2 regions of the Aminipila sp. genome follow, and region 1 is predicted to be linked to the other one. Evidence: riboswitches for the same ligand, from Rfam matches in the RefSeq annotation. Region 1 holds a riboswitch; the other holds the start of a gene.

Region 1 (6,132 bases):
ATAGCAACAAATATATTTCTTTTATTTACCTATCTTACGAAGAATGAAACAGATCATAAGATAGTGGATAAAGACGTTTTATTTGCTGTGCTTGAGGCAAAAAATATTTTTGTGAATACAGAAATACCTGATAAATATGAAAATATGCCGGCTATTACTATTGAGTATAATAATGATAAGCAGGACCTCATTGAAAAAAATTTGAAGCGTGATATATATAATATATCAGCAGATTCTAAAATGGAAGCTTACCATAAAACTGCGAATCAGTTTTTAAAAGACTGCCAGTTATTTAATGATAATCTTGTTTTTGACCAGGTGGTGACAGAAGGAAAGTCTACGGTGGTGCGATATAAAAATTGTTATAAAAACATTGCCATAGGGGATAGTTTTATGGCCGTGACTTTTCTTCATGGAAAAATAAAAGATGCTACAAGGCAGCTATTAACACCAACACCAAAAAGTAAGAAAAAAATAAAAGTTACATCACCTGAAGAAGCATTATTAATGTTTATGAGTGAAAAAGATTCTGAAGAAGCAATTCATGTAGAAAAGATGGAATTGGTATTCTGGATAAATGATTCGGGATTTAATGGAGAATCACTTGTATCGGATACAGCTTTCCCGGCATGGGAGATTACATATAATGGTGGTAAGACGAAATATATTGATGCATATAAAGCATGAAAGGAAAATATATAGATGGCATTTAGTTTTTGTTCGTTCTCTAGTGGAAGCAGTGGGAATTGTTACTTGATAAGAAGTAACAATACAGCCTTACTGATAGACGTGGGAATAAGTGGGAAAAAAATAATTGAAGGGCTTAGTGCAACGGAAACCCCGGAAGAGCAGGTTAAGGGTGTACTTGTAACCCATGAACATATAGACCATGTTAAAAGTCTTCGTGTTATATCAAAAAAACTGCCAGAGGTTAAAACTTATGCCAACGCAGGAACATGGACACAGATTGAAGGAAATGTTCCTGAGACACAGCGGGAGATTTTTATTACAGGAGAGATTTTTTCTATTGGAGATATACAAGTAAAACCTTTTCATATATCTCATGATGCAGTAGAACCTGTAGGCTTTTCCTTTTTTGCAGAGGGAAAGCAGATAAGTATTGTCACAGATACAGGATACATAACAGAAGAAATATTTACAGAAATGAAGCAGGCGGACCTTTTAGCATTGGAAGCAAACCATGACGAGAATATGCTAAAGGTAGGAAGATATCCTTGGAACGTTAAGCAAAGAATTTTGGGAAATAAGGGCCATTTATCGAATGTTGCGGCAGGAAATTGTTTATGCAGATTATTAGACGAATGCTATAGCAAGCCTAGAAGAGTGTTACTTGCTCATTTAAGCAGAGAAAATAATTTCCCTGAGATGGCATATCAAACTATAAAAAATGTATTAGAGGAATCAGAACATTATTTAGGAAAACAGCTTCAGCTAAATACTATGATGAAGGATGAAATCAGTATGATTTATAAGGTATAAAAATGAACATTACAATTGTTTGTATAGGTAAATTAAAAGAAAAGTACTGGGTGAGTGCAATAGAGGAATACAGTAAAAGATTGTCCAAATATTGTACATTGGTAATAGACGAATTAAAGGAGGAACGACTGCCTGACAATGCCTCAACGGCGGAAGAAGAGGCGGTTAAGGTTGCAGAAGGCAAAAACATATTAAAAAGGATAAAGAAAGATTCTTATGTTATAACGTTGGAGATTAAGGGCAATCAGCTAAGTTCTGAAAAGCTGGCGGATAAAATAAATCAGCTAGGGTTAGACGGAAAAAGTGATCTGGTATTTGTTATAGGCGGTTCTCTGGGCTTATCAGAGGAAGTTAGCCAAAGATCAGATTTTAAACTTTCATTTTCTGCTATGACTTTTCCACATCAAATGATGCGGGTATTTTTATTGGAACAAGTTTATCGAGCGTTTAAGATCATTAAGAATGAAAGCTACCACAAGTAACTTTCATATAACATATAGTGTATGGATAAGGGATACCATTTTCAAAAAAATGGTATCCCTTTTTCTGTTCTATCCCCCCAGCGGATGCACCGTTTCAGTAAGAAGTTGTTTCCTGATAAAAAAATGTCACTAAAAATACTTGCACAATATGGAATAACTTGGTAAAATAAGTTTTTGGTCTTAATATTGTATTTAAAAGTTCAGACCATAGTTATTATAAAAAATATATATTGGAGGATGTTTCATGTCACTAAAAAATTTAAAAACTTTCGCACAAGAGGTAGGTCTGACGTATAATAGTAAAAGGTTATTGGCATACGGTAAATATCATGGATATGATACAATAATCAAGAATGCCGCCCAACAAAAACTGTTTATTATTACAATGAACATTGGTATGGAATCACCTGAGCAAGAACAAGCTATTTCTCAATATTTGCTATCACTGTCTCAGACAAAACCTTATGTCAAATTTGCTAGTTTTGATGACAACACAATTTCTATAAGTGTAAAATTTAAAATGAAGAATAATTTGCAAAATATACGTGAGGTGCTGGATGCTGTTACCCGCTATTGCAGAACTAATGGTATGGTAAGCTGTTGTAAATACTGTGGCAGTCAGACAAATTTGAGCATGTTTAGCATCAACAGTCAATATGCAACTATGTGCAACGATTGTTTTGAAAAAGCACAGGCAGATTTATCAATGGCTCAACTTGAAAACAACCAAAGAAAAAGCAATGTTATTGCAGGCATCGTAGGATCATTGCTTGGTTCGTTAATTGGAGTTGTGCTTTGGGTAATCGTATATCAACTTGGTTACATAGCAGGAATCGCTGGGCTGGTAATGGCAGTTTGCTCTATGAAGGGGTATGAAAAATTTGGGGGCAAATTAAATATTGTAGGTGTAATTATTTCTTTGGTAGTCGCAATTGCAATGCTCTACTTTGCAGAAAATATTGCTGTAGCTCTTGAAATATTTAATGAATTTAAAAAGGAATATGCTATTACTTTCTTTGATGCATTTCGATTGATTCCAAGTTTATTACAAGAGGAAGCAAGTTTTAGAGGGGCTTTCATTGGAGATTTAGTAATTGGATACATTTTGATGTTGGTTGCAAGTGGCTCAACGATTATTTCCACTTATAAAAATTCCAATCTTATGCATGAAATGACACGCTTAGATTAATTTTTGCATTACTAACGCCTATAACAATTACAATTCGTTAACCTATGATGTATTACTGTATTAATAAAATAATACAGTTTATTTTGGAGGGAGGAAGTATTATGCATAAATTATTACAATTGCAAAGCGCATTATTAAAGGAAATTGACAAATATGAAAAACTTGTTTCTGAGAGGGATCATTTTATTGATTGGGAACGTGTACATATATCAAGCTGTGCAAAGCTTGGATACTTGATGGCAGAAGAGAGAGGGGTAGAGCCCATACTCGCAGCTTCCGCATGTGCAATACATGATTATGGAAGAATCATAACAGGGAAGCAGGCTGATCATGCAGAAGCAGGATATCTGCCTGTACAGGAATTTCTTAAAAAAACTAATCTTTTTACAGAAGATGAAATCGGGATTCTATCACTAGCTGTTAAAAATCACAGCAATAAGAGCGAAGTGGGGAGCCCTATTGAGGAAATTGTTAAAGATGCAGATGTTTTAGATTTTTATCAATATGGATATAAGATGGCTAGACCAGAACAACAGGCCAGATTAGAACAGTTATTAAGTAAAAAGTAAATTGACCCTGACATTAAAAAAAGGTGTTATCCCCAAAAGAGGTAACACCTTTTTTATTTCCTTTAAAGCTACTGAATAGCACTTGTAGTTGTTTCAACAGCGCTAGTAGTAGCTTGAACTGCACTTGTTGTAGTCTCAACCGCGCTTGTAGTGGTCTCAATGGCACTAGTTGTAGTTTGAATTGCTGAACCTGAAGTTGTTTCTTCTGCAGGTTCTTCTACTTCTATAGTTCCATCATTATATGTAACCTTCAATTTAAATGTTTCCATGATAAATCTCATTGGTACGTAAGTTCTGTTACTCATTGTATTAGCTTTGGTGTCAAGAGTAACTTCTTTTCCATTTACTAGAGCAACGTTACTGCCAAGAGTTAACTGTATTGTAGTTCCATCTTTTGTGATAGTAACTTCTTTTGTTGCCTGATCATAAGCAACCTGTGCCCCTAAACCTTCTGTAATTGCTCTTACAGGGATTAAAGTTCTGCTACCTTTAATAACTGGTGGAGTATCGAATTTAAACTCTTTTGTCGAAGATACAATGCTGTTAACATCAAGAACTGTTACTGTTGAGTCAGCTTCTTTAATCGCCTTACCAGCTGTTGTAACAGCTGAAAGCTCATCTGAAGTATATTTCTTTAATACAAGTTGTTTTTTCTCACTAAGAGTAAGTTTTTCCTTCTCTTTTGTGTGAACCGCAGCGTCAGAGTTTTGTTCTTTTTGCTTATCAGTCTTACTCTCTGTAGTCTGAACAGTCTGCTTTGAGTCTTTTTGAGCGTTAACATTTTTTCCATTTTGGTTTTTTGCAGAAGTTGCAAAAGCAAAAGCAGTGGAAGAAACCACTAAAGCGAAAACCAAGGCAAAACATAATTTTTTCATAAAAATCTCCTTTCGGTAGCAAGGCTGCCATGCACTATGTGTTTAGGCCCTGTTGCTTTGCGCCCCTAATTTTCAAAAGGTTTGCCGTTATCGTTGAAAATAATTTTAGTAATTATATCACGAAAAAGAAAAAAACCAATATTTTAGCGAATTTTGTCGAAAAAAGAATATTTATCTTTTCTTTGGGTCTGAATAAGTTCTGTCTGTACAAGATGCTAAAATAAAGGCTAAAACTAAAGCAAACCTACAAAAAATATTAAAGAAAAAAAATAAAGGTGTTGTCCAATTTTAGGCAACACCTTTTATTCGTTATTCGTTTATTTCTGAATTGCGCTTGATGTAGTTTTAACTGCACCAGAAGTTGTTTCAACTGCACTTGATGTAGTTTTAACTGCAGCTGAAGTTGTCTGAACTGCACTAGTTGTAGTCTGAATTGCAGGAACTGTAGTAGTTGTTGCAGCTGCATCTTCTACCTGAATAGTTCCGTCATTTTCATAGGAAACTTTTAAATTAAATGTTTCCATGATGAATCTCATTGGTACATAAGTTCTATTGTTCATTGTATTAGCACTTGTATCAAGAGTAACCTGTTTACCGTTTACAACAGCAACATTGCTGCCAAGTGTTAATTCAATTGTAGTTCCATCTTTTGTGATAGTAACTTTCTTTGTTGCCTGATCATAAGCAACCTTTGCACCTAAGCCTTCTGTAATAGCTCTTACAGGAATTAAAGTTCTGCTGCCTTTAATAACTGGTGGTGTATCAAACTTAAATTCTTTAGTATCAGAAACAATACTGTTAACATCAAGAACTTTTACTGTAGAGTCTGCCTTTTTAATAGCGTCTCCAGCACTCTTTACGGATGAAAGCTCGTCCGCAGTATACTTCTTTAAAATAAGTTCTTTTTTCTCAGCAACAGTAAGCTTTGTCTTTTCTTTTGTATCAACAGCGCTTGGTGTAGCTTTTACTGCACTTGAAGTTGTATCAACAGCGCTTGATGTAGTCTTAACTGCACCTGAAGTTGTCTGAATTGCAGACTGAGTTGTTTGAGTTGATTCTTTTTGAGTAGTTTTTCCATTGTCAGTTTTTGCTGTTGCTGCAAAAGCAAATGCGCTTGAAGAAAGCACTAGAGCAAAAATCATGACAAAACATAATTTTTTCATAATAATCTCCTTCCATTAGCTAGGTTACCCTGCACAATATGTTTAGGCCCTGCCACTTTATTCCTTAATGCTGAATAGTATAACATAATATTGGGGAAAAACCAATATTTAGCATATTACATATATATTAAATATTTATTAATAATAATTTACAGTCAGCATACAATTTTAAGTAACAACAATAAAGACAAATAAAAACAGTTGTAGATAGTGTTCGTAAGAGTGATTTATTTGTCATGTCTGGTACCCCGCTATATAATCATTAAGCTTGGAAAGTACTGAACTTTTTAGTTGCATTTAGATATTTCATAAGAATGCCTATATTTGCGAAATAATAAGAATACTTGTCTTTAC
Region 2 (6,132 bases), on a different contig from region 1:
CATGAAATTCTTCATTAAGCAAGCTTTTATCTACTAGTAACGGCTCTTCGTCTTTATGTATAATCTTTTCACCTAGAATGCTTGCTACAAGCTTTTTTTTGTCGTCATCTATCTCTGTAATATCATTTTCGATTTTACCATGGCTAGAAAATTCCGGCGTATATCCATAAATCGTCTTCAGGCCGTTTTTAAGCTTTAAGTCTTCACTCTTCTGCTCTTCCATAGCTGCTTTTTTAAATTCAGACATAGCATCTTCAACAGCCTTTTGAGCCTCACTGGCTTCGGAATGTTTTTCATTGCTTTGTATTTTTGCAAGCTCTATGGCTTCGGCTAAACGCCTTTCCGCCTTTTCCAGAGAGGTCTGAACTTGTAAACCTTCATAGGTTTTACGCAATTATCTCATCCTTTCCGCCCTTATTGATCATAAGCCTTCCTTCTTCTTCCAGACGTCTTATAACCGCAACAATCTTTTGCTGTGCTTCTTCTACATCCTTTAAGCGAACATTATATGTGAATTCCAACTCACTCTTAACAGTTTCGGCCATACGGCTTGACATATTTGAGAAAATCATATTGGACACTTCTTGCGTAGAACCCTTTAAAGCATAAACAATATCTTGCGTCTCAACTTCACGTAAGAATTCTTGTATGCCTCTGTCATCAAGTAATGTAATGTCTTCAAATACAAACATCCTGTTTCTAATGTCGTCAGCAAGCTTAATGTCTTTCTTACTTAATTCATCAAATATGTATTTTTCGTTACTTCTGTCAATATTGTTCATTACTTCAGCAATGTAATCTACACCGCCAACCTGTGCAAAATCCATAGATAGTACAGAGGCAAACTTTTTCTCCAATATATTTTCAACAATCTTAATCGTTTCCGGAGACGCACTATCCATTCTTGCAATACACTCTACAACTTTTACTTGCTTATCCTTTGGAAGTTCAGTTATTATTTCTGATGCCTGTTCGGATTTTGCATAAGATAGAATAAGTGCAATGGTCTGAGGCCTTTCATGTTGTATAATTGCAAAAAGATTCTTACTGTCCGTCTTTCTGATAAACTCAAAAGCTCTTGTTTTTAGATTTCTAGTAACCCTCTCCAATAAGGTGGTCGCCGTCTGCGGCCCAAAAGCTTTCTCAAGTACCGTCTTAGCGTAATCCACCCCACCCTCAGTAATAACTTTCTGAGTTAAACAAAGCTTATAGAAGTCATCCATTGCCGCTTCTGTTTGGTTCGGTGAAACGTGATTAAGTTTTGCTATTTCCAAGGTGAGGATTTCCAAATCCTCCTCACCAAGAAATTTGTATATTTTAGAGGCTCTCTCAGCTCCAAGTGAAATAACTACAGCTGCTGCCTTTTGCTGAGGTGTCAAACCGCTCACGTCTTTACTCATTCTCCTCTTCTCCTCTTAACCAAGTCTTAAGCAATTGAGCTGATATTTCTGGATTGATATCCGTAAAGTCCTGAATCTGGCTCTTAAGTTCCTCTTCCCTTGTTTTCCCAAGTTCATCAAGGCGTATCAATTCTTCAGGAGCCTGGATACGATTTGCTTCCTCTGCTGCCAATTCTTGTACTCTCTTCTTCAGCTTAGCCTTCTTAATAACAACCATAATTACGGCAATTAAGGCAATTATTAACGCTAACACAGCTGGTATTATAATCTTTAACAGTGGATTTGCGTCAAGTATAGCCGTAATTCCAGTCAATTGTTCTGGCTCTGTCTTGTAGAACTCAGCATTAAAAATAGCAACCTTAGTGTCTGCAAGTTCTGGGTCAATACCAGCAGTCATAGCGATGGTCTGCCTCATTTCGCCAGCTTTTGCCGGAGTTAAACTTGCACTATCAACCGCTACTGATATGGTCATATCTGTCATTTCGCCAGCATCACTTTGAACCTGTTCTTTAACCTGGCTTACTAGATATTCTAACGCCCTGTCATCTTTAAAGTAAATATCATTTCCATCTGTAGTAACACCAGGATATACTGGAATATCTGCATTGGTTTCAGTTCCTGGTACGCCTGTTGTCACCTTTCCTTGTCCTTGTACTTCATATGTTGATGTAGACTTTGACAGAACACCCTTGTTATCCTGTGAAGGAATATATTCTATAATTTCTTTAATCTTTTTATCGATATCAACTGAACATTTTACACTTACTCGAATATTCTCTTTACCGAATACTGGCTGGAATAATTCTAAAATCTTTCCTTTAGTGCTACTTTCGATTTGTTTTTCAATGTTAAGCTTTAACGCTGTAGCACCTTCTTGCGAATTATCCTCGCTGGAACTTACCTCTTCACCATTGCCATCAATAACCGCTACATTTTCGATTTTCATTCCTGGCACGCCCTTTGCCACCAGTCTCTGAATACCTTTAACCTGTTTTTTACTTGGTGAGCCGCCATCTTCCATGGTCACTGTAACTGATGCAGAAGATTCTTTTACATCCTCCTGCAAAGCATATTTTTGTTCATCTGCCATGGCTATGGCAACAGTGGCGTTTTCAACACCGTCAAACTGCTTTATTGTTTCAGCCATCCGGCTTTCTAATTCAAATTGTGCATATTTATACTTTTCAAAATCTGTAGCCAGTAAGCTGACATTATCTTTGAAAATATCATATGTAAATCCGCTTTTAGGGTAGCCTTCCGCAGCTAAAGCTACTTTGACTTTGTCAACCATTTCTTCTGGAACCAAAATTGTTCCATCTTTATGCTCATACTGGATAGCCTGTTCCTCTAGTACGCCAATTATCTTTGTGGCTTCTGCTTCATCAAGTCCTGTATAGAGTACCGAATAATTAGTCGTATTAAGTGCAAGAGCTAATGCAAATGCAATTACAATTACTAAAATCGTTACAATTGCAATAATAATTTTAGCCTTTTTGCTTAACTTAGCGTTAATGGCTACCAGCTTTTCTCTTATTTGTGTAAATAGTTCTCCTAAACGTTCTCGCAATTTCCTGCCACCTTATCCTACATTACACACTCATACGCATGATTTCGCTGTATGAATCAAGTGCTTTATTTCTTAGTTCAACCAATAGGTCTATTGATAGCTGAGCCTTTGCGATGTCAATGCTGTACTGATGTAAATTATCACTCTGTCCTGTTGCAAGCATTTCTGCATCCACATTTACCTGCTTATCTGTACTGATAACATCTTTCACTGCATCTTCAAACACGGATTTAAACGGAACTTGTGCACCTTGCGCTGCCCCAGTATCATTTCCCTCAGTTACGCCATTTGCTGCCTTATTGTTTCCATCAATTTTATTTATCTGGCTTATATTCGCAATATTATTAATTGCCTGCATGGGATCTATAAACATATGATTATTACCTCCAATTAAATTTCTTCACACGCTAGCTAAAGTTATCTGCCAATATCCAGTGCCTTCTGTGCCATAAGTTTTACTGCATTTAAAACCGTAACATTTGCCTGATATGATCTTGTGGCTGACATACTGTCCATGGTCTCTTCCAGCATGTTTACATTTGGAAGTTTAACATACCCATTTGCGTCCGCATCCGGATGATCTGGATTGTATTCCGTTTTAAGATCGCTCTGATCTTCTACAATGTCGCTGACCCTCACTCCTGGTGAGTAGTCCCTTCTAACCAATCTGCCGTTGGCACCTCTTTCGACAATTGCATTGTTGAGGGAATCCTTAAAAGAAACATCTCCCGCTTTGTCTTCAAAAACAACCATCTTTCTTCTATAAGGTCCCCCGGATTCAGTTCTTGTTGTGTCAATATTTGAAACATTTTCTGAAATAATATCAAGTCTTTGCCTTTGTGCTGTTAATGCTGAAGCACTTATATTCATGGAACTTAAAAATGACAATATACATACCACCTTTCTGGTTTTTTCTGAATTCTGTCATCCGTGACATCTAATATAACGTAATATAAACTTGCTTCCCTACATAATTTACATTTTTTTGCACCCTTCCAAAAAAATGGGTATCATCAACCCATTTTTTAGCCTACGTAAATTATATATTATTCGGCAGTTTTTGCAACTATTTTGCGTCATAAAAGATAAAATATTGTAGAAAAATGTACCCTTTTCTGTAGCCCTTACCAAATGCATGCAAAATTGCTACAAAATGCCAGCCGCAAGGCTTTCACTTACACCTGTTATATCCGTCTCAACAATATTCATAGTAACTCTTTCTGGTTTATATATAAATTTTCCTTTACACAGCAGACACTTGCATTCTCCATCCTTGCAGTTAACCTTTATGTCAAAATTTATACTATTCTTTTTGTACCTTAAAGCCTCTTCAACTAAAATATTCATACGAATTTTGCTTTCCGTATCCATAAGCTCAACTACATTATTTTCGTATGTTTCTTGTAATTCTTCCGGCTTATATTTTCTAGTCATGTAATAATTTTTATTTGCATATAGCAATCTGTGTACATTTGCTTTAGTTATCTCAACTACAGCTATCCCTATATTGCTCATGGTTTCACACTCCTTTGACCCTCATGCACCCCAGGCTATTCAGATGTACTGCTTCTTGTCCACGAAAAAAACTCCTATTGCACCAGGAGTTCCTATTCATGCAACTGGCTACCATCTCTTTGTCTTTGAGTTCAGGCCCTATAGCTTTGCGTCACAGTCTTTCGACTGCTTTGCTAAAATCTTCAGTTTTAACCATCCGCATCCCACAATCAAATTGGATTAAAACATTAACTAATAATATACATTGCATATCACGTATATCATAAAAACGATGCAATTATTTTTTTATTATTATAGCATATATTTTAAATTTTTCAACACAATTTCTACATAATTTCTACATAATTCACTTCTTTTTTTGTATTTTTCTGTCTATTTGTGTCGAAAAATAAAAAATAAGATGAAGTTGTTGCTACTTCATCTTACTTTTATTGCGCAATTTTGCTATTTAGAATATTTCTTCGCCAAAATCCGACCTAAATGAACTCCGCTGGCAGATGCCTGTGATAGGGAGTGTGTAACCCCCGAGCCATCACCTAAAGCATATAGCCCATTTACTTTAGTTTCAAGATTTTCATTTACCTCTACCCTTGAATTGTAGAACTTAACTTCTACACCATAAAGTAATGTATCCTCATTAGCTGTTCCCGGTGCAATTTTATCTAATGCATAAATCATTTCTATAATGTTATCCAACTGTCTCTTCGGCAGTACAAGGCTCAGATCTCCAGGTGTAGCTTTTAATGTAGGCCGCGTAAAGCATTTTTCCATACGTCTATCACTACTTCTTCTTCCTTTTACAAGATCTCCAAACCTCTGCATTAAAACTCCACCGCCTAACATATTGGAAAGCTTCGCAATTGATTCACCATACTCATTGCTGTCTTTAAACGGTGCAGTCAGTTTATTGGAAACTAAAAGTGCAAAGTTTGTGTTTTCTGTTCTAAGGGATGGATCAGCATAACTGTGTCCATTTACGGTTACAATGCCATTTGTATTCTCTGCAACAACTTCACCATAAGGATTCATGCAGAAGGTCCTAACCATGTCATTATACTTATCTGTTTTATATACTATCTTGCTTTCATATACTTCATCTGTAATGTGCTTAAAGATCTCAGCGGGAAGTTCAACACGAACCCCGATGTCAACTCTGTTTTGTTCTAATCCAATTTTCATTTGCTCACAGATACGTGAAATCCACTTGGAGCCAGAACGTCCAGTTGCTAAAACCAAATCATTACATTGGTACTCTCCACCTTTGTTTGTTTTTACATTAAAGGTTCCATCTGAGTTTTGAGTAACCTCAGATATCGTTGCGTAAAACTCCATGTCAATTCTGTCTTTTGTATAGTTACAAATTCTTTCTAAAATCTGAACATTTCTATCGGTTCCCAAATGTCTTACTTTAGCATCAAGCAAGTTCAGGTTGTTTCTTAAAGCCGTAGTCTTCAAATCAGAATTCCCTGTAGAATAAAGCTTAGCGTCTGCTCCTCCAAAGTTGCAAAGCACATCATCAACATACTCCATAAGGTCCATTGCCTGCTCTTGACCTATGTAAGCATGTAAATCTCCACCAAACTTAGTTGTAATATTGTATTTTCCATCTGATAATGTCCCTGCACCTCCGTATCCATTCATGATATGGCA

What was found. Region 1 has a riboswitch for cyclic di-GMP ahead of RTW14_RS13145 (copper amine oxidase N-terminal domain-containing protein). Riboswitches for the same ligand answer to the same signal wherever they lie in the genome.
Region 2: another riboswitch for cyclic di-GMP. It lies ahead of RTW14_RS01435 (hypothetical protein); the one in region 1 lies ahead of RTW14_RS13145 (copper amine oxidase N-terminal domain-containing protein).

The regions. Positions count from the first base shown of each region.
Region 1 is NZ_DAMBYD010000009.1:74,127-80,258, forward strand. It holds gene yycI (two-component system regulatory protein YycI) at 1-687, shown strand, start outside; gene RTW14_RS13125 (MBL fold metallo-hydrolase) at 703-1,500, shown strand; gene rlmH (23S rRNA (pseudouridine(1915)-N(3))-methyltransferase RlmH) at 1,503-1,982, shown strand; gene RTW14_RS13135 (hypothetical protein) at 2,227-3,171, shown strand; gene RTW14_RS13140 (HD domain-containing protein) at 3,273-3,740, shown strand; gene RTW14_RS13145 (copper amine oxidase N-terminal domain-containing protein) at 3,809-4,615, opposite strand; cyclic di-GMP riboswitch class I at 4,627-4,711, opposite strand; gene RTW14_RS13150 (copper amine oxidase N-terminal domain-containing protein) at 4,933-5,778, opposite strand; gene RTW14_RS13155 (ArsR/SmtB family transcription factor) at 6,041-6,132, opposite strand, start outside.
Region 2 is NZ_DAMBYD010000001.1:303,430-309,561, reverse strand. It holds gene RTW14_RS01460 (FliH/SctL family protein) at 1-394, opposite strand, end outside; gene fliG (flagellar motor switch protein FliG) at 387-1,400, opposite strand; gene fliF (flagellar basal-body MS-ring/collar protein FliF) at 1,393-2,967, opposite strand; gene fliE (flagellar hook-basal body complex protein FliE) at 2,990-3,340, opposite strand; gene flgC (flagellar basal body rod protein FlgC) at 3,385-3,855, opposite strand; gene RTW14_RS01435 (hypothetical protein) at 4,114-4,482, opposite strand; cyclic di-GMP riboswitch class I at 4,579-4,667, opposite strand; gene RTW14_RS01430 (NAD(P)/FAD-dependent oxidoreductase) at 4,927-6,132, opposite strand, start outside.